Tunturibacter psychrotolerans: one gene and its partner. Each later gene encodes a partner of the first gene's protein in a complex. Links are inferred from orthologs where the notes say so. Each region holds a gene or a part of one and is shown on either strand. Other genes may lie near its edges. The genes, in order: groL and metK.

Region 1 (10,315 bases):
GGTGCTCGTAGGCCTCGTCGACCTCTCCCTGAACGATCATCCCGGGAGCGATGCAGTTGACGCTGATCTCTGGGGCCCAGGCCTTGGCCATTGTCTGCGAGAGCATGTGCAGAGCAGCCTTCGAGGTGCAGTAGTGGGCATGCGTGGCCCAGGGGTGCAGGCCGCCCAGCGAGCCGATGTTCAGGATCCGTCCTTTGACGGCGCGAAGATGGGCGTATGCGGCTTGGGCCATGAGAAAAGGTGCGCGGGTGTTGGTGGTGAACATCGCGTCCCATTGATCGGCCGAGATCTCTTCAAGGGCCTCGGATGCGAAGATGCCTGCGTTGTTGACGAGAAGGTCGATGCGTCCGAAGTCGTTGATGACGGTGGAGACTGTTTGCTCGATATCTTCGGGGTTGCGGAGGTCGCATCGGATAGCGAGTGCGTCGACGTCGTGGGCCGCGAGTGCGTGCACCGTCTGCTCGGCTTCGGCCTGGGAGGCGAGATAGGTGATCACCACATCCGCGCCGCGTTCGGCAAGGGCCAAGGCAATGGAACGGCCAATGCGCTTAGCCGCTCCGGTTACGAGCACAGTCTTTCCTTTTAGCAGCCTGTCCATAAACTCCTTCTTGCTACTTTCCGTTATTGCTGGGGTGTTGAGTTCGGAGTCGCAGGCTGCTGCGAAGTTGCAGGGGGAGTACTGGGTGCCGGCTTGGCGGCAGGCGTGGTCGGTCTGACTGGCTCCTGGACGCCCGGCTTTCTGGTGGCGTCTTTGCCCTCATTGTTCACATAGGAGGAGATCTGTTCCTTTGGGCGGACCATGGCGATGGAGATCTCTTTGGTGGGATCGTTCACCTGATACTCCTCGGCAAAGGTGGCAAAACCGGGAGCGATGACCTGAACGCGGACGGTGCTGCCGGTGGGGATAACGTCGATGGTCGCTTTGCCGTCGGGGTCGGTTTTGACTTCGAGGTTGCCCTCGTCCTTGCCGTCCATGGAGGGGTTGAAGACGACCGCGGCATTCATGATGGGCTTGCCGTTGAACTTCTTGAGGACAGTGACCTCGATGTGCGAGGTGGCCGGGGGAGCTTTATACTTGCGGCCGCGCTTTACGGGAGCGTCCTGATCCTGAGCCTTAGTCGGGAGACAGGTTGCGAAGGCCAGCAAGAGAACGAGACACGAGAGAGACCAGACGGTGCGACGTGACGACATGGGCTCATTTTACGACTTTTGAGCTTGGATTGTGGGGATAGGTCCCAGACGGGAGAGTCTGGGCGAGGCTTGCGCGAGTTTCACTCACATTTCACGTATTCAGGTTGACAACAAGAGGCGGCCTGACTATCGTTAGCAATCGGAAGGCTTGAGTGCTAACAGCTCTCTGGTTTGCTTGTAAGCCGGGCCCTGTAGCCTGTTCCATTCATTTATTTGCGGCTGCGGCCAGCGGTTGACGGCCGATGCTGCGCTCAACAATCGCGGACGGCTTGCCGTTCGCCAAATCGCACTAAGGAGATGTAAAGCAATGGCGACAACATCGTTTACACCGCTGCACGACCGGATTCTGGTTCGGCGCATTGAAGAGGGCGAAAGCATTCGAGGCGGGATCATCATCCCGGATTCGGCAAAAGAGAAGCCGCAGCAGGGCGAGGTGATCTCTGTCGGCAAGGGCAAGTCGAACGACGAAGGTAAGGTATTTCCGCTGGATGTGAAGGCCGGCGACAGCATTCTGTTCGGTAAGTATTCGGGTACCGAGATCAAGATCGACGGCGAAGAGCTGCTGATTATGCGCGAAGAGGAAGTTCTCGGCATCCTCAAGAAGTAGCGACTGCGCGTCGAGACGAAACATGCTCCGGCGCGAAAACGGAACGTCGCAATATCAACATATTTGATCAGCTCTAGCTGAAAACAGGAGTAAGACAATGGCAAAACAGATTCTGCATGGAGAAGATTCGCGTCAAGCTATCCTGCGTGGTGTCAATATTTTGGCCGACGCAGTGAAGGTGACGCTTGGACCTAAGGGTCGCAATGTCGTTATCGAGAAGAAGTTCGGTTCGCCGACGATCACCAAGGACGGCGTGACCGTTGCCAAGGAGATCGAGCTCGCGAATTCGCTCGAAAACATGGGCGCGCAGATGGTTCGCGAAGTTGCTTCGAAGACTTCGGATGTTGCCGGCGATGGCACCACCACTGCAACTGTTCTCGCCCAGGCGATCTATCGCGAGGGTGTGAAGACAGTTGCTGCCGGAGCGAACCCGATGGCGCTCAAACGTGGTATTGACAAGGCTGTCGAGGCCATCATCGGCAAGCGCGATGAGAACGGCGCTCCGGTTGGCGGAGAACTGAGCAAGCTATCGAAGCCTGTCTCGGGCGATATGATCGCCCAGGTCGGGACCATCTCGGCAAACTCTGACTCTCAGATCGGCGTGATCATCGCGGAGGCGATGAAGAAGGTTGGCAAGGATGGCGTCATCACCGTTGAAGAGTCGCGCACGATGGAGACTCAGCTGGATGTCGTAGAGGGCATGCAGTTCGATCGTGGCTATCTTTCGCCTTACTTCGTAACCGACGCAGAGCGGATGGAAGTTGCCCAGGAGAATCCCTACATCCTGATCTACGAGAAGAAGATTTCGTCGATGAAGGACCTGCTGCCCCTGCTCGAGCAGATTGCACGCACCGCCAAGCCCCTCGTCATCATTGCTGAGGATGTGGACGGTGAGGCGCTTGCAACTCTCGTCGTGAACAAGCTCCGTGGCACTTTGAATGTTGCGGCTGTGAAGGCTCCTGGTTTCGGCGATCGTCGCAAGGCGATGCTGCAGGATATCGCGATTCTGACCGGTGGCAAGGCGATCACGGAAGACCTCGGCATCAAGCTCGAGGGCGTGAAGATCGAAGACCTCGGCACTGCGAAGCGCGTGACGATCGACAAGGACAACACCACCATCGTTGATGGCGGCGGTAAGGATGGCGATGTCGAAGGCCGCGTGAAGGAGATTCGCGCACAGATCGACAAGACCACCTCCGACTACGACCGTGAGAAGCTGCAGGAGCGTTTGGCCAAGCTGGTTGGCGGCGTTGCAGTGATCAAGGTGGGTGCGGCGACCGAGACCGAGATGAAGGAAAAGAAGGCTCGTGTCGAGGATGCGATGCATGCTACTCGCGCTGCGGTTGAGGAAGGTATCGTCCCGGGCGGCGGTGTGGCGTTCATTCGCTGCACGGCTGCGGTTGATACGGTGATCAAGAGCCTTGAAGGCGACGAGAAGATCGGTGCAACGATCATCCGGCGCGCGATCGAGGAGCCCTTGCGCATGATCGTCTCAAACGCTGGCGAAGAGGGCGCAGTCGTGATCGGCAAGATCCACGAATCGAAGGAGGCCAACTACGGCTACAACGCCGCGACTGGCGCCTACGAGGACCTGGTGAAGGCTGGCGTAATCGATCCGACCAAGGTAACGCGCACTGCACTGCAGAACGCGGCTTCGATTGCTGGGTTGATGTTGACCACCGAGGCGATGATCTCGGATATCCCGGAGAAGAAGGAAGCCGGCGGCGGCGGTCATCAGCATGGCGGCGGCGGTATGGACGGCATGTACTAAGAAGTTGTTTCAAGAAAAAAAGTGGAGCCCCGGTGCGCACCGGGGCTTTGCTGTTTTTGTTGGAGTTTTGAGGGGTATTTTGGAAAAAACGTGGTTTTGAACGTGGTTTTTCGATGGTGAAGTTGTGGTGTTTTGCATGGTAAACGTGGTGTTTTGGACGCATGTTTTTCGGTGTCAAAAAATACGCCACATGAATGGAACTTTTCTGTGGAAATTTTGATTTTTCTTGAAAGTGGAGACTATTGGCGTTGCGGAGAGTACCACCGACTGGCCTGGGTTGGGTTCGGACGAAGATTTGACGATTGGCTGACGACGGTGTGACAAGACCAGGGTCGGGGGAGTGATAGTTTTCTCTTGTTCCCATAGTCACGGGGAAGGCTTGTCACAAATGCCACAGGAGATGCCAGTCAGAACGTTGTTGAGGGCGACTCTACCGAAGAGTTTGTATGGAGGGCTTCGTTCCGTTAAGAGTTCTCCTGCACGTGCGTTTCAGTGGACGATGGACCGGTGCGGATTTGTGGTGGCGCGGAAGAGCGACTACTACTCCCCGCTGCCGTCGCGCGAAGCACTGAAGTCTACGAAGAGACGTTGGAGCGGGCCGAGTTCGCTGCTGGGTGTGGAGTACGACCTGGAGAGGATGAAAACGAAGCTGGCGGATCTGCTGGGCCGCTATCTCGGCGAATTTTCCGAGATATTCACCTCGTATGAAGAAGCGCTACAGCTTGGGTTCGGGCCTGGGTATCCGAGGTTCGATGCGGAGGTTCTGTATGCGATGCTGCGGGCGAGGAAGCCTGCGCAGTATGTCGAGGTTGGTTCGGGGCTGTCGACCTACTATGCGAGCCTTGCAGCGATGAAGAACGCGCGTGAGGGCTATCCGATGAAGATTACGTGCATCGAGCCTCATCCATTTGCTGCTCTGAAGACGCTCCCCGGGATTAGCGTCCTGCAGCAGGAGGTGCAGGATGTGGGGTTAGAGGTGTTTACTTCGCTCGGCAAGGACGATGTGCTGTTTATCGACTCGAGCCACATTGTTCGGGTGGATGGGGATGTGCCGTTCCTGTTTCTTGAGGTGCTGCCGGCTTTGCATTCGGGCCCGCTGATTCATATTCACGATATTCCGTTTCCGTATCACGGTCCTTATCCTGCGGAGTACTGGGTCTATAAGAGTGTCTGGCCGATGTGGTGGAACGAGTCGATGCTGCTGCATGCGCTGCTTTGCGGGAACAGCCAGTTTTCGGTGACGTTGTCGACTCCGTTGATTCGCCATCATGATGAGGCGTTTCTGCGGACGGTTGCGCCGGGGTATCGGGGGATCGACGAAGAGCCCAATACGTTTTCTTCGATCTGGATTGAGCGGGTTTAGCGGTGGATCTTTTCGCGGACCAGCTCGCCCCTGTGGAACTTCCGGTATGCAGACCATCCCGGAATAACTGACGGAAAGAGCATTTATCGTTACTCATTGCGTGCGGGACCTTGAGGGTTAGCGCAGCTATCTTTCGGATGATTCGTAGGTTGTGTGAAGTGGCAGGAAGATGCGGATGGTTGTGCCGTGCCGATCCGATTCACAGATGCTCTCAATGCTAATTCGCCCCCCGTGCCCTTCGACGAATTGCTTTGCGACGAACAGTCCAATTCCTGTGCCGACCGTAGCCCGTGTCGTGAAGAAGGCGTCGAAAACCTTCGGCAAATCCGTCGGGGCAATTCCTACTCCATCGTCTTCAACAATCAGGACAACCCCGTCTCCCGTACTCGAAGCATCACTAACGGAAAGCGAGAGCGTTCCACCCCTTGGCATAGCATAGATTGAGTTTGCAATCAGGTTAGAGACTACTTGCATTATCTCGCCCCGGCGAAGCACGATCTTGGTCGAAGGATCGATTGATCTCCTGACGGCAATGTCGACTGCGGTACAGCGCGGTTCGTAGATGGTGAGCGCATGCTCTACGATTTCACTGACAGACGCCAGGCTAGCCGCGGCATGCTCGCGATAGTACCCCAGAGTTTGCTTGGCGATATGGGACACACGTCCGAGTTCTTCTTCCGCGGTCGCCAGAAAGTTGCGGCCTTCGTCATCTGTGATCTTTGTTCGCAGCAGATAGAGCAGGTTCATTACCGCTGCAAGTGGATTGTTGACCTCATGCGCAATCGTCGCGGCCATGCGCCCCGTTGCGGCCATTTTCTCCGCTTGCAGAAGGGATTTCTCCATTCGCTTGCGGCTTGAAACATCACGAAGGATCTTGGATGCTCCAATCACCGTGCCCTCTTCATCCTTGATCGGCGAGACTGTAAGCGACACCTCAACAAGCCTTCCATCCTTGGTGAGCCGGACTGTTTCGAAGTGTTCGACCCGTCGCCCAGCGCGAACGCTTTCGATGATCGTCTTTTCGTCCGAGTGAAGGTGCTCTGGAATCAGTTTAAGAATCGAAGTTCCGATCATCTCGTCCGCTGAGTAACCGAAGACCCGTGTCGCAGCATCGTTCCAGCTCGTGATAGTACCGTTTAGGTCTTTGCTCACAATGACATCGTCGGAGGATGCGACGATCGCTGCGAGTTCGCCAAGACGTTTGGCACTCTCTCGCGTCCTCTCGCCGCTCTCCTGAAGTTGCTGTGCAGCGGTCATTTCACGAGTAATATCCTGGCAAACTACGAGTACACCGAGCGCGTCGCCGCCTGCCCCGAAGATCGGACTGTAGCTGTAGGTCCACCGGATATCCTGCAGTCTCCCATCTCGGAGGATCGGGACGACGGCGTTTTCGTGCGATACCGTCTCTCCATCATGCATGACGCGTTTCAGGTTTGGGCCGACGATATGCCAAGCGTCCCACCAGCACTCCTGGGCCGTTTGTCCCAGCCCCGAGGGATGTCTCTCGGCGAGAAGGGGAATAAAAGCATCGTTGTAAAGCTGTACCAACTCCCTACCCCAGAAAATCAGCGAGGGAAAAGCGCATGAAAGCATGAGGTTGGTCGATAAGAGGAGGGCTTCGGACCAATCTTCGATCGGTCCAAGCGGAGTTGCACTCCAGTCATGAGCCTGGATCAACTCAGCCATTCGGCCTGTGCTGCGTATCAGGCTTTCTGGATTACTTTCGGTTTTGCGATGAACTGACGATTCGATTGGCATTGGGAGAGTGAAACATTCAAACAGCTTGGCTGGATGGGCCAACCGCGAAACCTAAGCATTCACGAAGCTGCTCAGCAGAATACTCCCCGAGAGGAACGTTTCAACAGAGTAATTCCCTCTTCGAGGTGGAGCGGCCCTATCGGTAGCTTCAATATAGGGCAATTTTTGTGCAAATTTCGAACCTCGCTCGCATAAACAGGCTTCCGTGCAGCAGTGTCGCTCGGATGCTTAGTATAAATCGCTGAGTCACTTATCGAGTCTGATTTGTAACGACAACTCGTCATAACGGGAGTAATTCTCAATCCGCAGACGGCGGCTCCTCTTGAGGAGCCGCCGTCCGTGGTGAGATGTTTGTGGATTAGTTCGAAACGATGGTTCCTGGACGTACTTGAGAGGGGGCACGAAGCTTGGTCTTCGGCAGATCGGTTGAGGTTTTCAAACCGACGAGTTTCTTGTTGGAGTCTGCAGAGAAGGTGGCGACGTAGGTATTCGCGATGTCGTTCTGAAACTGTTTGAGGTACGGCGCCATGGAGACGGGGTTCTGGCCGGTGCTTTGGTAGAGGGAGAGGCCGCCGGTTCCCTCTGCTAGTTCAGCCAGGTAATTTTGTCCGCTGAAGCTGCCGCGGCCACGACCGAATCCGGCATCGTTGAAGAAGATGGAGTAGACGGGGACGCCTGCGCGCTGCGCGTCGGTGACCGTGGCGTCGACGTAGGGGCTGTTCTGATTAAGCGGGCTGGTGCTGCCGTTGTAGGGGTCGACGCCGTTGGTGATCATGAGGACGAAGCGTGGCTTGTGGGTGGGGCCTTCGCTACGCTGAACGGGGTTGATCTCATTCTCGGCGCGACCGGGCCAGTTCTTTACGAACTCAGAGAGACAGAAGTAAGGGCTGGCGCTAGAGCCGGGAATGCCGCTGGGAATGCGGATTCCCTGGGCAACGGCTGCGAGATTGGAGGTGAAGCCTGAGGCGCCTGTGCCGGGGAAGACTGTACCGTTCTGCATGTAGCCGACGTAGACTTCGGTGCCTGGGGGGAGGCCGGTGATGAAGGCACGCAGGTTGTTCATCTCGCGTGCGACGCTGGTGCGCAGGCCGTCGTCGATGAGGAGCGCGACCTGGGCACCGCCGGGCGGAATGGCAGTGAGGTTGGTGAGTTGGCTGGCGCGGTTGTCTACTTTGATCGTGAGGTTGTTTGCGGCGGGGCTAACGGGATTTTTCGAGTCGAATGCGACGAGAGCCTGGGTGGCAGTGAGGCCCTCCTGGGCGTTTGCTGCCGTTGCTGCGAGGAGAGTAAGTGCAAGCAGATATCGGGTCATTTTTGTTTCCCTTCGGTGAATTAGACGGTGCAGCGTGGCTCGGTGATTCAGAGAGCGCAAGAACATACAAGATAGAAACACCGAAGAGACAAACTTAGTTGCCACCACCGATACGGATCTTCATTCCGGCTCGGATGGTGAAGGGCAGGCCGGGATAGCCGATGGGGCCGATGTGTTGCTGGCTGAGAAGATTGTCGAGCTGCGTGAAGGCAGTGACGTGGCGGGTGGCGTAGTAGAGGATGTTGAGGTCTAGTTTGGCATAGCCGAAGTCGAGATCGCGGTTGGGGAGCAGGAGTGTGTTGCCGCCGTTGCGATCGTTGTGGAGCTGGAAGGTGGAGTCGTCGCTGCGGCTGGCTAACGCGCCGCTGATAGAGGCGGAGATTTTCTTGGATGAGTATTGGACGGCGAAGAAGCCTGTGTCGGGGGGCAGGCGGAAGGGACGGTTGCCGATGATGGGCGAGAGAGCGCCGATGGGGATGCCGGGGAGTTCGGGGTTGAATGCGGGAGTGACGTTGTCGGAGGTGAAGGACTGTTCGACTTGAGAGTCGAGGTAGGTGTAGCCGCCTCGGAGGAAGAGGCGAGGGAGTGGCTGGTATTGCAGCTCGGCTTCATAGCCGCGGGCGATGTAGGCGAGGGAGTTTAGCGAGGCGCTGGGTATTTGGAGAGCTATGTTTGCGGGGATGCCGAAGAATTGTTCGAGGCCGTTGGGCGCGAGGCGTTCGAGCTGATGGCTGAACTGGTTGTGGAAGTAATCGGCTTTGAGGATGAGCTTCTGACCGACGATGCTCTGGTCGACGCCGATGTCGAAGGTGCGGGAGCGTTCGGCGGAGATTGGGCGGATGTTGTAGGTGGCGATTGCGGATTGATTGCCGGTCTGATCGAGAAGCGTGGAGAGGCTGGTGAATTGATCTTCGAGGGTGGGCTCCTGAACGCCGGTGGCGCCGTTGGCTCGAATGACGGTCCCGCGAAAGAAATCGTTGCCTTGAGGGGCCATAACGTATGTGAGGCCGAAACGCGGTGTGCCTTCGGTGCCGTAGAGGTGATTGCGTTCGATGGCTCCGCCGAAGGAGTAGAAGACTCGATGGTTGAGATCGCCGTGGAGTTGGAAGGTGTATTGATAGTTGGTGCGATCGGCCTGCTGGTTGAAACCGCTGGTGGGGTTGTAGAGGCGGCCACGCTCGTCTTCGTAATGGAAGCCGAAGAGGGTGCCGATGCGGAAGGGAAAGATGTAATCGGTCTGGTAGTAGAACTCGTCACGGTTGTGGACGTTGTCGAGGGTGGGAGAGATGAAGGCAGCCTGACCGGTGGCGGTGTAGCCGTTCGCTCCGCGAAGGGTGACTATGTTGCCGTAGTTGATGGTGGGTTCGGTGATTCCGTCGATAACTGTGGTGGATTGGTCGAACTGCTGCTCTTGTTCGCGCTTGCGGGCGATGCCGTAACGCGCAAGGTTGTGCCAGTTCCCTCCTAGTACGTTTTCGATGGTGAGGCCGGAGTAGAGGTCCTGGTCGGCGTGTTTGCCGGAGGCGGAGAAGCCGTAGATGTCATGCGCCTGGGGGAGGCCGACGGCGGAGTCGGCGTTGCGGATGGTGAAGCGAGCGGAGGTGTTGGAGAGGATGTTGTAGCCGATGTTGGCGGCGCTGGTGATCAGATGGTATTGATCCCGCGGGAGGGCGTTGGAGGTGTTGAAGCGGCTGAAGGCGGCCTGGTAGTCGAGCCTGCTAAAGGCGCCGGAGAGGATGGCTTCGTTGCGGTAGGTGCGGAAGTTTCCGGCGTCGCCGGTGTAGTTGATGGTGGGACTGAGGAAGTTGCTGCTGGTGGTGGCGAGGTTGACGACGGAGGCTTCGGCGCCCGTGCCGTAGAGGGCGCTGTTGGCGCCGCGATAGATCTCGGGACCGTTGAGAGAGGTAGTGGAGACGCGGCTGAAATCGAAGTTGCCGCCTATGTCGGTGGCTGGGATGGTGTCGATGAGGATTTTGTTGGCGTCGGGGGGGCCTCCGCGTACGTAGAGGGTGATGGGACCGCCAGCCTGGCCTGTCTGGACGGCGTTGGTGCCGGAAACCTGGCGGAAGCCGTTGAGGAGATTGACTTCGGTATCGAGGTCTTTTTGCGGGATGAGGGTGATGGCGGCGGGGACCTGCTCGATGGGCGTGGAGATGCCGGAGGCGGTGATGGCGAGCTGTGGAGTGACCTTGGAGTACTCCATGACGATGCCGCGGGTGACGACAGAGGTGCGGCCACCGTAGAAGGCGTCGCTGATGCTGGGTGTGAATGGCGATTCTGCTGAGAGAAGGACGAAGCGACCGGAGAGGGAGC
Region 2 (16,383 bases), 2.7 Mb from region 1 along the record:
GCCATATCCGCAAACCACGGCTACCTTACCCGCAACCATCACGTCGGTCGCGCGCTTGATCCCATCCACCAGCGACTCGCGGCAGCCATACAGGTTATCGAACTTCGATTTTGTAACTGAATCGTTTACGTTAATCGCTGGAACGAGCAGCGTGCCCTTCTCGAGCATCTTGTAGAGCCGGTGAACACCGGTCGTCGTCTCTTCCGAAACGCCGCGCCACTCCTTCGCCACATCCTGCCAACGCGTCGGGTGCTCTGCGTGCACCTTCTTCAGCAAAGCCTTGATTACATCCTCTTCGGTCGAACTCGAAGGCGAACTAACCCACTTGTCGCCCTTTTCCATCTCCACGCCCTTGTGAATCAGCAGCGTCACATCCCCGCCATCGTCGATCACAAGCTGTGGCCCAAGCAGTCCGCCCTTCCCGTCAGGGAACTTCAGCGACTCGTTCGTGCACCACCAGAACTCCTCCAGCGTCTCGCCCTTCCACGCGAACACCGACACACCTGCTGCAGCAATCGCAGCCGCTGCATGGTCCTGCGTCGAGAAGATGTTGCAGCTCGCCCAGCGCACATTCGCACCCAGCGCCACCATCGTCTCAATCAGCACTGCCGTCTGAATCGTCATATGCAGCGAGCCCGTCACGCGAACGCCAGCCAGCGGCTTACCCGCGGCGTACTTATTGCGGATCGACATCAAGCCGGGCATCTCCTGCTCGGCGATCTCAATCTCTTTCCGGCCAAAATCCGCCAGAGAAATATCTGCAACCTTGTAATCCACCGATCCCGCTGCCCTATCGATCGTCGCCGTCGCCATAGTGTGAAACCTCAAAATGCAGAATTTTTACTCAACCCAGAATACCATCGCAACCATTATTCCCCGGTGAAATAAGCTTCCCGCCGATTGAGCAGTTCAAACTCTTTCTGATTATTTTCAGTGAGATAGCAGGCTCTATTTCGTCAATTCCTCACAACCTTCATCTCCTGAAACGCAAGATGATTACAGAGAATTGTGCCCCAAAAACCTAACGGTTACTCTCCACAACCGGCCCGCTCTCTTTACTTCTCGCCACCAACGCCAAAGCCGCAGCGCCAAGCGCCATCGCGCCGATCAAATACAGCCCCCCGGTAAAGCTCTGCGTAGCATCCCGCAACCGCCCCGTCACATAAGGTCCTGCAAATCCACCCGCTCCACCCACCATCTGCAGAATCGCCACAGCCCCCGCCGCTGCTGTTCCGCTCAGCATACTCGTCGTCAAAGTCCAGAACGGTCCCATCATGCTCCACAGCCCAATCGCCGCCAGCGTCATCGCGCACAGCGCAAACACCAAGGCGTGCGCCCACGCCGCCCACGCAAATCCCAGCGCCGACAGCGTCAGACATCCAGCAATATGCCAACGACGTTCATTCCGCTTATCGGAACTCCATCCCACCACAACCGTCATCACCGCTGCCGCAAGGTAAGGAAACGTCGCATAACGCGCAATCAAAATCGCATCCCTCTCTCCGCCATGAGAGAAGCTCTGAAGGATCAGCGGCATCCAGAGATTCACAATATAAACGCCCACCTGGCTCACAAAATACACACCAGCCAACACCCAAAGCGCCGGCAGACGAAATGCATCCAGCAATCGATGATGCGTCGAAGCACCGAACCGCTCTCTGTCCCGCTGCAACTCACCCTCAAGCCAAACCCGCTCCTCCGGCTGTAACCAGGTCGCCTTGGCGGGTCCATCCTTCAATACGAACAACACCGAAATCCCCAGTAAAACAGTAGGAATTCCCTCCGAAACAAACAACCACTGCCACCCCGCTAAGCCGCCCACGCCGTCCAGCTTCAGCAAATAACTCGACAATGGCCCACCCACCACGCCAGCCAGCGAAGTAGCCGTCATAAACTTCGCCACTGCCCGCGCCCGTTCCTGCGTAGGAAACCAATACGTCAGGTAAATAATCATGCCCGGAAAAAATCCTGCCTCGCTCACCCCAAGTAAAAACCGCAGCACATAAAACGACTCCTTCGAGTGCATAAACATCATGCAGGTCGAGATCACGCCCCACGAGATCATTATCCGCGCGATCCATATCCGCGCCCCCACGCGCATCAACATCAGGTTGCTCGGCAGATCGAACAGCACCGAACCCAGGAAGAAAATCCCCGCCCCGGTCCCATACACCGTATTGCTGAAGTGAAGATCCCGCTGCAGATCATAAGCAGCAAACCCCACATTCACCCGGTCCAGGTAAGCCACGATGTAAAGCAGAAAAATATAAGGAATCAGCCGCCACGTAATCTTCGAATAAAGCGCTCGTCCATCCACAGCGACTGTCAAGACCATCCCGTTCCTTTTGGTTCTAGCTGCTCGATCCACCATGATGCACAGGAGGAATCACCTGCACCCGCCGCGCTTCGCAAAGCGATCTCCAACCCGCTATCGCCATCAGCAGAAAAAATCCAGCAAATCCCACTGCAACTCCCAATGCTCCAGCAACACCCAATAAAGTCACCCAAAGCGGATTGGTCTTGTCGGCAAAGTAGACGAACGCCGCGACAATATCCCCCAACACGAGCACCAGAGAGAAGAGCAGCACGCCGAGACTTGCTATCAGCCACTTCTTTGCGCTGTCAGGTATCGCCTTACTCAGCACAGCACTCACGAATCACCTATCCTCGCACGCAATCTTCGCAGACTCACTCCGGAGCCTACCATGCCCCCTACGCCCGCTCTGCCTCCAGCAGCCGCCGCTTCCGCTCAACTCCCCATCGATACCCAGTCAACTCCCCACCCTTACCCACCACGCGATGACAAGGCACAGCAATCGCAACCGGATTCGCCCCGCAAGCCCCTGCCACGGCGCGCGAAGCCGTCGGCGCTCCCAACTGCAACGCAACCGCCGAGTAACTCCTAGTCTCTCCCCGTGGAATCGCCTGCAGCGCCTTCCAAACCCGCTGTTGAAACGCCGTCGCTCTCACATCCAGCGGAAACGTAGCCGCCAGCGGATGCTCCCCAAGCTGACTCGCCACAAACGCAACCGCATCCGCAAGCCACCCAGTATTCCCCTTAGCCACCACAAGCTGCGCCTTCGAAAACTGCTCCCGCAGCCCAGCGACCAACTCCTTATCATCCTTCCCAAAAGCAATCGAGCAGATCCCCACATCCGTCGTCGCCACCAGCATCCTCCCCAGCGGACTAGCCGCCGTGCAATACCGAATCAGCAACCCAGCCCCACCCTCCCGCATTACTCGCGGAGTCATCCCCAGCGTCGCCGCACTCTTCTCATACAACCTGCTGCTCGATCCAAACCCCGCCTCATAGATCGCATCCGTAATCGGAGCCTTCGCCTTCTTCGGCTCCCGCACCTTGCTCTTGAATCGCTCCAACCGCGCCTCTTTCGCATACTGCCCAGGACTCACACCAAGCACACGCTTGAACCCGCGAAGAATCGTCAGTCTTCCCACGCCAGTTGCCTTCGCCACATCGGCCAACCGCGTCCGCGTCTCGGAGTCCGCGTTCTCCCGCATATACTCCGTCACCGCCGCAATCGCGCCTGCCTGCGGATCCGGCTTCGCTTCGGCCCTGTCCGGTTCACACCGCTTGCAAGCACGATATCCAGCCGCCTCAGCCAGCGCCGGGGTAGGGAAGAACGTCACATTTTTCCGCGAAGGCCGCCGACTCGCACAACTGGGCTTGCAATAAACCTTGGTCGTCTTCACGGCATACACAAACTGCCCATCCGCACTAGCATCCCTCCCCAGCACCTGCTGCCACTGCTTCCCGGGAAAGTAGCTCGGAACCACCACATCGCTCTTCATCGCACTCGTCATCTCGATTGTCTCTATCATTCCAGTATCCTCCCATCCCTCGAAAATCCCCACACTCCGTTTCGTTCACCCAAACTCACATCATGTATCCTCATCGCAACCCAGAACAGGAGAACCCCGGGATGCGCCTCTGCTTTGCTGCCTGTATCCTCGCCGCGTTTATCTCTACTGCCGCTCTCGCCCAGCCATCAGACCCCCGCCTCAAAAACTCCTACACCTTCCAAAAAGATGGCTGGACCTACATCCATCTCGAAGGCACGCCCAGCGAAATCGGTTTCCAGCACGGCTATCACCTCGCCCCCCAAATCGCGGACAACCTGCAAACCATCGAGCTCGAAAACACCCACGAAGCAGGCAAGCCCTGGACCTACTTCCGCGCGATCGCCCACAACCAGATCATGCCCCGCATCGAACCCGAGTATCTCGCCGAACTGCAGGGCATTGCCGACGGCGTCCAAGCCGCGGGCCAAAATATCGACATCCTAGACATCGTCGCCCTCAACGCACACCTCGAGGTCTCCGACTACTACATCCCCTGGCTCTTAAAGCAGCAGGGAAAAACCGCCCCAGCCGCTCTCGTCGCGCCCGGCCGCTGCAGCGCCTTCATCGCCACCGGTGCCGCCACCAAAGACGGCAAGATCGTCATCGCCCACAGCAACTGGTCCGCCTACATGGAAGGCGAGCGCTGGACCACCGTCTTCGACATCGTCCCCACCAAAGGCAATCGCATCCTCATGGACGGCAGCCCCGGCCTCATCCACAGTGGCGACGACTTCGGCGTCAACTCCGCCGGCATCATGATCACCGAAACCACCCTCCCCATGTTCCAGGGCTGGAACCCCTCCGGCGTCCCCGAGTTCATCCGCGCCCGCAAAGCCATGCAGTACGCCAACAACATCGATCAGTTCGTCTCCCTCATGCGCGAAGGCAACAACGGCGGTTACGCCAACTCCTGGCTCGTCGGTGACCGCAAGACCAACGAGATCGCCTATCTCGAACTCGGCCTCAAGCACACGCCTCTAACCCGCAAAACCACCGGCTACTTCGTCAGCGCCAACTTCCCCGTCAATCCCGACCTCATCCGCGACGACACTCCCGGCTTCGACACCCACGACATGAAGAGCACCATGAACGCCCGCCACGTCCGTGCCGAAGAGTTCGTCCAGCAGCATCTCGGCCAACTCGACACCGCCCTTGCCGAGCAGTATCTCTCCGACCACTACGACAGCTACGATCACAAAGTAGTCGCCGCCCGTCGCAGCCTCTGCGGCCACGAAGACGCTTCCAAAGATCCCGAACCCGCCTGGGACTCGCCACCGTACTCCCCCAGCGGAGCCGTAACCGGCAAGGTCATGGACGCCGCCATGGCCGAACACATGAGCTTCATCGCCCGCGCGGGCCATCCCTGTGGCGAAGACTTCATCGCGGCACCCTTCCTCGCCGCGCATCCCGAGTTCAACTGGCAGGCGCCCGTCCTCCACGACATGAAGGCTGGCCCATGGAGCACGTTTACCATTACCCAACACCCAGGCTCATAAAAACGCTCCAACAACCTGCACACGCTTAAGCAAATCAGAGAAAGCGCAATGGTGAAGATACGGGTTCCCAATGTCTCAATACTGAGACATGAATTTCGTCCTCAAAGGCTATACACCAGCGAAGTAACCACTTTAGACTCAGTCTCATGCGAAGCGTGATTCGAACCATCCTTCTCCTCACAACGTGCTCAGCCTTCTCACTCGTCGCACAAGCTCAAGACCACACGCAACCCCCATCCGACCAGCACCCCATCCTCACCGTCACCGGCAAAGGCGTGCAGATCTACATCTGCCAGCAGGGCCCAGCAAACTCGCAATGGATCTTTCAGGCGCCCGAAGCCATCCTCACTGATTCCTCCGAAGCTCCGATAGGCACCCACGGCGCAGGCCCCATCTGGAAATCAAAGGACGGCAGCACCGTCAAAGGCGATGTCCTCCAAAAATCCGCATCCCCCGACCCCGACGCCATCCCCTGGCTTCTCCTCAAAGCCACCACCCCCACCGGCTCCGGCGTCATGTCTCATGTCGAATACATTCGCCGCTCCGACACTCACGGCGGTATCGCACCCACCACCACCTGTGACGCCGGACACCTCAACGCCTCAGCCCGCGTCCCCTACTCCGCCACCTACACCTTCTACTCCGCCAAACCCTGAACCGCCCCTGCCGAGCCACGATTCGCGGACGTCACCACAGGCTCCTGCGCGATCGTGCCCGGCAGAGTAGGCACAGTGGTCCCATCCTCCAGCACCTCATAGCTATCGACATAGAAGTTAGTCAAAACCGCATTCCCGAACGAAGTTGTAATCGCCACATCTGCCGCATCCCGCCCCGCGGCCATCAACACCCGCCCAATCCGCGGTTCGTTATGCCGCGCATCCATCGTCATCCATCGTCCATCCAAAAACACCTGATACCAGGCGCTAAAATCCCCTGGCCCGCTATAGGGCCAGCGAATATCCCCGAGATACCCCGTCACATATCGCGCCGGAATATTCTGGCACCGCGACAGTGTAATCGCGAGATGCTGATAGTCCCGGCACACGCCAATCCGCTCGGTAAAAACATCCATCGCAGTTTTGGTCGGCCTCGCCGTCTTGTAGTTGAACATCACCTTCTCATGCACCCAGTCGCGAATCGCTGAAGCCTTCGTCCATCCAGGTGTCATCCATCCGAACAAATCCTGCGAGATGGGTCCAAATTTGTCGACCTCGCAGTATCGGCTAGCCAGCAAATACTGCAGCACCTCCGACGGCAAATTCTCCACCGGAACCTGCTTCGCATGAGCGTTGATTGGGTCGGCCAGCCCCTCCATCTCAACAACGCTCGTCCCGCTCAAGCGAATCGCGCCCGCCCGCGCCACAAACCGAGTGCACCGATTCCCAAACACATCGCGATACTCCGAGACCGGAATGTTGGCCTTCGTTTCGAGGTCGATGTGCTCAACCGCCAGCTCATTGCCAGCTCTCACCTGCGGCTCAAGCGACGGGTGCAGGTGCAGCATCGCCATCATCGGCGTAGGCACGGAAAGATGAAATTGAATGTCGAATTCAGACTTAACAAGCATCGAAAACCCTCTTTTCAACAGGGGTTGGTCTTAAGTGGGATGCAATTAAGCGATAGCCAGCAGTCTAACCCCGTCCTCTCGAATCTCCACCACAAAAAGAAAAGGCAGGCCCGAAGGCCCGCCACTTTCAAATCCATCCAAAAGAAAAATCTAGTTGGAAGCCAACTGCTTGACCCCGGCCTGCTGCGCCAGTGCAGCAGCCTTGTCGGTCTTCTCCCACGTAAAGCTCTCGCCCTTGCGGCCAAAGTGACCATAAGCAGCGGTCGCCTTGAAGATCGGCTTGCGCAGATCGAGACCCTCGATGATGCCCTTCGGCGTCAGCGAGAAGTTCTTCCGAACCAGCTCTTCAAGCTTCGTCTCATCGACCTTGCCCGTGCCAAAAGTATCCACCAGCACGCTCACCGGCTCTGCCACACCGATCGCGTAGGCCAACTGCACCTCGCAACGATCCGCCAGCCCAGCCGCGACGATGTTCTTCGCCACATACCGCGCCATGTACGCTGCCGAACGGTCCACCTTCGTCGCGTCCTTACCACTGAACGCTCCGCCGCCGTGCCGGCCCATACCGCCATACGTATCGACGATGATCTTCCGACCCGTCAAACCCGTATCGCCCATCGGTCCGCCGACCACAAACCGGCCCGTCGGATTGATGTGGTACTTCGTATCCTGGTCCAGCAACTCCGCAGGAATCACAGCCTGAATCACGTTCTTCAAAATGTCCGAGCGCAGTTCTTCGTTTCCAACGTTCTCCGCGTGCTGTGTCGAAATCACCACCGCATCCACCCGCTTCGGCTTGTGGTTGGAGTCGTACTCCACCGTCACCTGGCTCTTGCCATCCGGCCGCAGGTACGCCATCAGGCCATTCTTGCGAACCTCGCTCAGCCGGAAAGCCAGCTTGTGGGCCAGCGAAATCGGCGTCGGCATCAGCTCCGGAGTCTCATTGGTCGCGTAGCCGAACATCATGCCCTGGTCGCCGGCTCCGCCAGTATCAACACCCATGGCGATATCGCCAGACTGCTTATTGATCGTCGAAATCACCGCGCAGGTATTCGAATCGAACCCATACAGCGCGTTGTCATACCCAATCGCGGCAACGGTCCCGCGCACCAGGCTCTGAAAATCGACATAAGCCTTCGTCGTGATTTCGCCCGCGATCACCACCAGACCCGTGCAGGTCAGCGTCTCGCACGCCACGCGGCTATAGGGATCCTGCGCCAGGCAGGCGTCCAAAATCGCATCGGAGATCTGATCCGCAATCTTATCCGGATGCCCCTCGGTCACTGACTCACTGGTAAACAGAAAACGGTCGCGCTTTGACAAAATAATTTCCTCCAACAAAGATTCAGAACGGAATCGAACCCGGCTCTTGAGATGACTCCCCTATTTTACGCAGGATGTGATCCCCATGCCAAAGTTCGACAGCCATCCGCGAGCCCCGGCTCCTGAAATGTCGAATCCGGCAGTAAACGGGTCAGCAGGCAGATTTACAGCCGTCTCAAGCCATAACCCTCATGAAATCAGCCAGGTCTCGGGACGGACACCACTTTCTCGGGCCTCAGCCCTCGGTTGGTTCGAGTCTTCAAGACCGTCCCGTCCCGGCGTAGCAGGTTTCGCCAATCTGTGGCCAAGCCGCATCATCGGCTTCTCCAGCAGGTAGTAGCTCGCCAAGCTGAATCCCAGCATCGCAACATACCTCAGCCCTGTCGTCTGCACCAGTTGCAGTGGTCGCCAGCGAGCCGCCGGGAGTGTCACGTAATGCGTAAGAAACAGCATCTGCCAGAGGTAAAGACTGTAAGAGATCCTCCCGATAAATCGCAAGGGTGGCAGCTCCAACATCCGTCCGGTTAATGAGGTCGGATGCACCAGCGTGCTCACAATCATCGGCGGATAAATGCAGATCCACGCAAAGTGATTAAACCGCCCCTGGTGAAACGTCACCGCGCTCCAGAGTGCCGCAGCGATTATCCACGCTACCCATGGCCGCAGCCACCGTTGAAGCCACGCAAGCACCTCCGAACGACGAAGCAGCAGCGCGACAAGTGCCGCCAGCAAAATCCCCTCGACCGCAAGATCGGTTCGAAACTCAAGCAGCCAACCGAACTGCAGTCGCGGATGCCGAAGTACAACAATTCGCCACACCTCGAGCAACACCACCGCCGCCGCCATCGTCCGGATACGGTATCGGCGAAACAGCAGCAGAAAACCCGGAAGCAGCAGATAAAAATGCTCTTCCACCGACAGCGACCAGTAGTGTGCCGTGTACCAAGACCCCGGTCCAAAGTGCAGCGGCAGTACGTTCCGTATCAGCAGTACCGAATAAAGTATGCCGCGCGGCTCTGCCCCGATCGCATGAAACAGCATCAGCAAGCCTATAACTGCCAGGTAAGCCCACGCCGCAGGCTGGATGCGACAAACCCGCCGAATGTAAAAACCCTTTACGTCGATCCGGCCCCTGATCTGCTCTTCTTCGAGCAACCGCGTACAGATTAGGATCCCACTCAAGGCAAAAAACAGATCTACCCCGCGTGCGCCGTAGTAATGGAACCACTGCGTTGACACCCACCCAACACGATGCACGATGTCGTGGTTAGATATCACCGCCAGGATCGCCAGCGCCCGCCATCCATCCAGGGTAGGAAGGTAGCCTCGCACATGTCGAACAGGTGCTTCGGTCAAACTTGGCCTTCTTCCTCGAGTTTTTTTATCCGCTGTTATTTGATAAAGGGATCGTGAGATTCACCAGTGCGGCGAAACCATGGATCTCCCCACTCAAACACGACCAAATTGTATATGCAGGAGTGATCCTTTGGAGTCCCCCTTCAAGACGCGATCAAGACTCAGACACCTGAGTCGCTAAGGGATCACCTGCCGTGCAGCGTAAACTTCCACACCGCAATGATTGATTACCTCAATCGAGGTATTACTGACTATGTGAGTTCGTTATCATTTATCAGCTATCAAAACGTAACGGCGTGGCGGAGGCCTCGATGGAGATGTTGCTCGATCGACCTGAACGTTCAGTTTCTGGACCAGATCAGGCGAATGCTGTACTTGTGCGGCACATGCCCGGCGTGGACCTCCTCCGTGGAACCGCAATCCTTACCGTGATCTTTTTTCACGGCTTCTTCTACAGCGTGCCTCTCTTTCCATGGCACAACCGGTTTGCCGAGTCCCTATTCAATCTCACCGCTTTCGGCTGGACCGGCGTAAATCTATTTTTCACTCTCTCCGGGTTCCTGATTACAGGAAATTTGATCGACTCGGACGCAAAGCCAAACTTCTATTCACGCTTCTACATTCGCCGCGCTTTGCGTATCCTTCCTGCGTATTTTTTGATTCTGATCATCCTGGGAGTAACCCGGACTACGTCGCTGAGCTACCTCGCAGTGTGCGCTCTTTTTCTAGCCAACTGGCCAAGGCTGTTGTTACATGGCTCCTTTGCGATCTACCCAGTTTTGTGGTCGTTGGCGGTGGAAGAGCAGTTCTACGCGGTGTGGCCGTGGTTGTACCGCCAACTTCACAAGAAAGGTTTGCTCATTTTCTGTCTGGCGATAATTCTGTTTTGTCCTGTCCTGCGAGGAATTACGATTAGCGTGTCCAAGGCCGACATCTTCAGCAAAACATTCATGATTGGTGATAATCTCGCGGTGGGATCCGCAATCGCCATCCTCTGCAGGTCCCAGAGGGTATCCCTTAGAGCACTTCGCAACATCGGCGCAGCTGCCGTCTGCATTCCTGGCTTGATCCTGCTGGTCCTGTCGAATATGGGCAGCACAATCAAAGGGGACGCAGTGGGAGCTAGCCTCGGATACTCTATGCTGGAGTTCTTGACCGGCGGACTGTTGATCTTGATGCTCTATGCCTATCGAAAGAAGCCGATTCAAAAAGGGTTGGGATTTCTTCTTTTCTTTAGCGAAATAAGCTACGGACTCTACCTTATTCATATGCTTTGCGAAATGTTCTACGATCGCATCTTCGGTGATGGCTACCTGACCCATGCGGGTGCTCTTCTACTCCGGTTCTGCGTAGCAAATGGTGTCGCCATTTTGCTCGCAACCTTATCGAAGCGATACTTTGAGAATCCCATCATGCTCTTGAAGCAGCGAATTCCCCAAGCGCGCTAGAGCGCGAGGTAAGTTATCGCTTGCTCGGGTACATCGACGACCATTGATTTTATGGGATCAAACGCCCGTGAAGGGCGAACTTCCACACAGCCCAGCCCAGAACTCCCAGCATTGTCACCATGGTTCCAACGCCCATCCAGCGCAGGTTCTGCTTCGGCTGGACGCCGCTTCTGTTCCTTCGGACATTTTCTGCGAACTCGGTCCAGTCAGTATTTCCGTTCTCAGTGCCGCTCTCTCGCAGACTCGCCTCGAACCGTTCGATCCAGGGCGTCTCTTCCAATCCCACCGCAGTCAGATAGCTACGAACAATACCCTTTCGGAACACCCCTCCCGGCAACGAGTCATACTCGCCGGCTTCAAGCGCCTCCAGGTGACGCACCGAGATCTTAGTCTCCTCGGAGATACTCTCCATCGAGACCTTGCGCCTCATGCGCTCCCGTCGTAGCTCGTCGCCGAATCGCTCCATTCGCTCCGTCCAACTGTTATCGGCACGAAGCTGTTTCCAGCTCGCACCAACGTAATTCATCGAAGAATAGACCGGAGGATTTGTCAAAGTCAAAGCCACTTTTGGGTGATAAGCGTCCCACCTACCATATTGGAACCACGCCGGTTAGAACCGTTACTCTCTGGTTATCTCCCGCATTCCACCTAAGGGGTATTTCTTTGACGATCCGCGCTTCCGCTCGCTATCATCGCAATAGAAGCGTCGATCGAGCGAATCCGTGACTTTTGGCGGTCCAACCTAAAGCTCCGCCCCAGTGCCCGCAGGCTTTCGGAAGCCGTTCCAGTCCCTGGTTGAGAAAGAATACGAGTGCGTCTCCCCTTTCCCGAAAAAATTTCGATCGTCCCCGCCTTCTTCTTCGCGTTGACACTCTGCCTCATCCAGATATCCCAAGGCACCCATGCCACCTTCGCGCTAGCGTGTTTCTTCTACATCCTCGTCGCCACACACGGATTTAATGTTGCTGGGGGGTTCACCCGGACCTCAGGTGCCTTCATCTTCTTCAACTCAGTGCTCGGCGTCATCGTCGGGCTCTGTATGAAGGCCTATCTTGGAGAGCCCGCAGACAGCAACCTTTTGTCCCCTGACCTCACCATCAGAGTCGTGCTCGTGGGCATGTGCATGATGGTCGTAGCAATCTATCTCACTCGAAGGATTACTCCCAAGCGCGCCCTCTTGGGAAGGATGGTTACAGACGCCAAGATGCAGACAGCCACCGTCGGCTGTCTCATCGCTGGAGTTCTGCTTAATATCGCCTTCGTCGTTTTTCCCTCTGGAAGCGGCTCTGTCCTAAGCGCCCTCAACCAGCTCAATCGCTTTTTTCCCATGGCGGTCGTCCTCGGAACTCTCAACACCATCCGTCGCAGCGGCGGCAGGCGGAGCATTAACCTCCCCGCTCTCCTCGCTGGCTTCCTGATGTTTTGGGTTGGCCTCTTTGGATTTTCTAAAGAGGGAATGTTTGCTCCCTTTGCCGCCTGGATCCTGACCGCGGCCTCCCAACGATATAAGCTCAATCGAGCGCAAATCATAGGTGCGATCCTCGCCACCATCTTCATATTTCGATATCTCGTTCCCTACGCTCAATATGGAAGAAACTTTCGAGAAGAAAACGGCGGGACCAGCTTCGCGACCGTATTCAGTCTCATTACAAATTTGGGATACGTTCGCGAGCAATACCTGCAGAGTTCTGAGGATTCGTACGAGGAACGGATCCTCGGTTACTTCAACACCCCTCAGGGTTTCTTCGATCGTCTCCAGATGCTCTCGATCGACGACGCACTCATCAATCAGACGGGACTATCCGGCAACTTTGGCGCCTACCCCATTGTCTTGGCTTTCGAGAACGTTGTTCCCCACTTCATCTGGAAGGACAAGCCCTCGATCCTGATCGGAAATATCTGGGCACACGAAGTGGGCTTGTTGGGCGAGTCGGACGAAAGCACTGGAATCTCCTTCTCTTCGACCGCAACGGGCTTCCACATGCTCGGTTGGACAGGAATCCTCCTTCTCGCCCCTGCTATTTGGACTCTGCTCTTTACGATCTTTGATTCTCTCTGCGGCGATACCCGTCAGACTCCCTGGGGGCTACTGGTAATGGTTCTCTATGCTCACGCGGCTCCTGAAGGCGATCTTCCAAGTCTCATCTACATCTGCTTCTACACCGCGTTTGGCATCATCTTTGCCGCTGTCGTAGGTGCTTATGTGATGCCGGTACTTGGAACCCTTTTCATAGGTCCCGAGGGCATCGAGCTTCGCCGAACAGGGTCTATCCGAAGCATCGCTGGCCGCATCCTCCTTCCCCCTCCGTCGAAGCCGGATCAACCTCACACCCCTTGATCACTCCAGATGACCGCTCCACCCAGCGGCACCGCCCAACGGTATAGTCAAGCACCAGCATCCCTCCCTTGCCGAGCGGATTCCCATACACTGGTACAAGAATGAACAAATTAGTTGCCGGCAATCTGGTCCACCGTCCCCTCCGCTCGCTCATCAGCTGCCTCGCCATCGCCATCGAGGTCATCATGATCCTCTCCATCACCGCGATCCTCATGGGCAAGCTCAACGGATTCAAGACCCGCCAGAACGGCATCGGCATGGACATGTTCGTCCGCCCCAACACCGCCAGCAACCTCATCGGCATGAGCCCCGCCGGGGCCTCTATCAAAGTCGCTGACGTCCTCGCGAAGATCCCCCACGTCGTCGTCTCGGCCCCCGTCAACGTCCAGATCAACAGCTCCCTCGACACCATCTACGGCATCGACTTCAAGAGCTTCGACGCGCTCCTGCCCTTCACCTTCCTCTCCGGCACCCCCTTCCAGGGCCCCGACGACGTCATCCTCGACGACTACTCCGCCGCCGGCAAAAAGGTTGGCGACCACATCAGCATCCTCAACCATCCGTTCCGAATCTCGGGCATCGTCGCCCACGGCAAAGGCGGCCGCAAGTTCGTCCCCATCGACACCATGGGCTCGCTCACCGGCACTGAGGGTAAAGCCACCATGTTTTACCTCCGCACCGAAGACCAGCCGAAGTATCAGGACGAAGTCCGCAAGGCGATCCTCGCCACTCCCGGCATGAGTACCTACAACGTCGCCACCGCCGAGGAGTATCTCTCCTCTATCTCCCCCGACCGACTCCCCGGCTTCAACATCGGCCTTCAGGTCGTCATCGGCATCGCCGTCATCATCGGCTTCCTCGTCATCTTCCAGTCCATGTACACCGCCGTCATGGAGCGCACCCGCGAGATCGGCATCCTTAAATCCATGGGAGCCTCGCGCTCCTACATCGTCGGCATCGTCCTTCGCGAGACCGGCGTCCTCGCGACCATCGGCATCGTCCTCGGCATCGCAGCCAGCTTCGCCCTCAGCGCCGCGCTCGAAGCCCGTTTCCCCACACTCGACTTCGTCATCAACGTCCCTTACGTCTGGAAGGCGACCCTCATCGCCTTCATCGGAGCTCTCCTCGGCGCGCTCTACCCAGCTCTCAAAGCCGCCAGCAAAGACCCCATCGACGCCCTCTCTTACGAGTAGGCAAAAACATCGACAACTCATTTCGACAGCAATTCAAACGAACCCGGGCGAGGTGTGGCACAAGTGAATGCATGGATCAATCGAGCATATCGTTGGGCTGCCCTGGCTTTGTTGATTTGGCTTCTTGTCTGGATCGGCATCTCCTGGGCAGGCGTTCAGGATGACGCATTCATTCACCTTCGCTACGCCGAAAATCTTCTCCACACTCACCTCGTCACCTACGACGGAGTCCATCCCAACTACGGCGCATCGAGCCTTCTCTACATCTACCTCCTGTCGTTCCTCCGCCCTCTTTCGGCATCTCCGAATCTCCCGCGCCTGGTCTCAAGTTGCATTCACGTTCTTCTCTTAGTTGGCGTGGCCGTACTCTTCTTCCGCGCAACTCCACGTGAGTCGTCGCTCGCCCGTCTCCTCGGGCTTATTGTGATGACCCTCCTCGTTACGCCTTCCTCTGTTCGCTGGCTGGACGACGGCATGGAGACCGGCATCGCTCTCTGCTTCGTCGCTCTAATCTGCTGGCTCACCTTTCGCGAATCCGAAGACAACTCTGTCACCCCCGTCCGATACGCTGCCTGCACGGTTCTAGGCTTCCTTGCGGTCTTCCTCCGTGTCGAACTCATCCTCCTGTGCGGCATCGGGTCGCTCCTCATTGCGTGGAAACATATCTTCGCTCCGGACTCGAATTTCAACCTCCGCCTGCGATCGATCCTGAGCGCGAGTCATCTGCTCCTCGGCGGCCTTCTGGCCATGCTTTTTATCGTCATCAAAATGCATCACCTGCTTCCCGACACAGCGAAGGCAAAGGCTGACGGCATCGCCGACTGGCAGGTGGCTTTTAGCGTTACTGCAAAGGTCCTCGCAGGCGGGCTCTCCTTTGGAGCCGGGATCTTCATCTTCTGGCTCCTGACCCTCTACCTGCTGTTGCGCGCGTCACGGCTCTCACCGCGTGCCTTGGTCGCCAACTCCATCTTTCCTATCCTGTTTTCGATCGCGGCGATTCGGGGACAGCAGATTCAGGGAGCTCGATACTTCGTCTGGTCATTCTTTTTCTCGGCCCTGTGGAACAGTCTTGAGCTGACGCTTCGCCCGATCGAGAGTGAATCAAAAAGTCCCGTACTCTTGCCGGCCTACTGCTTCCTGGCCCTCGCTCTATTTGCCCTGCCGATCGAATCGAAGGTGATGTATCCGTTCTTAAGAGATCGCGCCACTCTCGTCCGCAGCTTTCAGAGCAATCACCTCGAGACCCTGGAAGGCAAACGTGGAATTGCCTTCGATATAGGCCAAATCGGTTATTTTTCTCGCGCGGATATCTGCGACCTCGCCGGTCTGGTCAACGGCAGAAGCAACGCTGGCCTTACAGAAGACCAGCATTTTACCCGCTGCGTCGCGACGAACCCCGACTTCCTGTTTCTCCACGCCGAGGCGGTTTACGCCATCAGCCATTACTTGCCAATCAAAGACTGGCAGCTCTGCGGGCTCTATCCCTTCCGAAGGGTGGATAAGACGGACCAGCACTACCTCCTGGCACGACGCTCCGAAGCGCTCGAAATCTGCAAAGATCCTCCACCGACGCCGCCCGAACTACAGCCGCTTTTGCAATAAGACGAGTTCTTCTCAGGATCTCTCCGTCAAAGTGTGAACCTCACCCTTGGTCGTGGACAGAAACCGCTGCATCGCAATCTCGATGGTCAGAGGCGCCAGCGCCAGTGCGAACGGCAAAAAGATCCGCACCTCCTTCACCCTCCCCACCACCATCCACATTCCAAGAAAGATCAACGCCCCCACCAATACCGCCACTCCA

Evidence for each region.
Region 2: the proteins of groL (region 1) and metK are in contact, whole or in part, in a cryo-EM structure (PDB 8P4O), measured with the Escherichia coli proteins. The link is inferred for Tunturibacter psychrotolerans from one-to-one orthologs.

What each region holds. Positions count from the first base shown.
Region 1 is NZ_CP132942.1:2,738,165-2,748,479, reverse strand. The notes cover bases 1,250-4,232. They hold groL (chaperonin GroEL), read left to right. Parts: upstream 1,250-1,895; coding sequence 1,896-3,569; downstream 3,570-4,232. Other genes in these bases: RBB77_RS11375 (class I SAM-dependent methyltransferase), read left to right, coding at 3,958-4,232; RBB77_RS11385 (co-chaperone GroES), read left to right, coding at 1,499-1,798. Also shown: RBB77_RS11395 (SDR family NAD(P)-dependent oxidoreductase), read right to left, coding at 1-598; RBB77_RS11390 (carboxypeptidase-like regulatory domain-containing protein), read right to left, coding at 622-1,191; more of RBB77_RS11375, read left to right, coding at 4,233-4,932; RBB77_RS11370 (PAS domain S-box protein), read right to left, coding at 5,059-6,618; RBB77_RS11365 (hypothetical protein), read right to left, coding at 7,049-8,002; RBB77_RS11360 (TonB-dependent receptor plug domain-containing protein), read right to left, coding at 8,097-10,315.
Region 2 is NZ_CP132942.1:5,391,914-5,408,296, reverse strand. Bases 6,162-9,041 are described here. They hold metK (methionine adenosyltransferase), read right to left. Parts: upstream 8,248-9,041; coding sequence 7,075-8,247; downstream 6,162-7,074. Other genes in these bases: RBB77_RS22625 (acyltransferase family protein), read right to left, coding at 8,437-9,041; RBB77_RS22635 (transglutaminase-like domain-containing protein), read right to left, coding at 6,162-6,924. Also shown: ahcY (adenosylhomocysteinase), read right to left, coding at 1-813; RBB77_RS22660 (MFS transporter), read right to left, coding at 1,022-2,335; RBB77_RS22655 (hypothetical protein), read right to left, coding at 2,352-2,654; RBB77_RS22650 (bifunctional transcriptional activator/DNA repair enzyme AdaA), read right to left, coding at 2,713-3,840; RBB77_RS22645 (C45 family peptidase), read left to right, coding at 3,942-5,357; RBB77_RS22640 (DUF3455 domain-containing protein), read left to right, coding at 5,504-6,013; more of RBB77_RS22635, read right to left, coding at 5,995-6,161; more of RBB77_RS22625, read right to left, coding at 9,042-9,603; RBB77_RS22620 (acyltransferase family protein), read left to right, coding at 9,915-11,051; RBB77_RS22615 (helix-turn-helix domain-containing protein), read right to left, coding at 11,101-11,610; RBB77_RS22610 (hypothetical protein), read left to right, coding at 11,863-13,389; RBB77_RS22605 (ABC transporter permease), read left to right, coding at 13,491-14,582; RBB77_RS22600 (hypothetical protein), read left to right, coding at 14,637-16,184; RBB77_RS22595 (hypothetical protein), read right to left, coding at 16,197-16,383. UniProt on the Escherichia coli protein: Catalyzes the formation of S-adenosylmethionine (AdoMet) from methionine and ATP.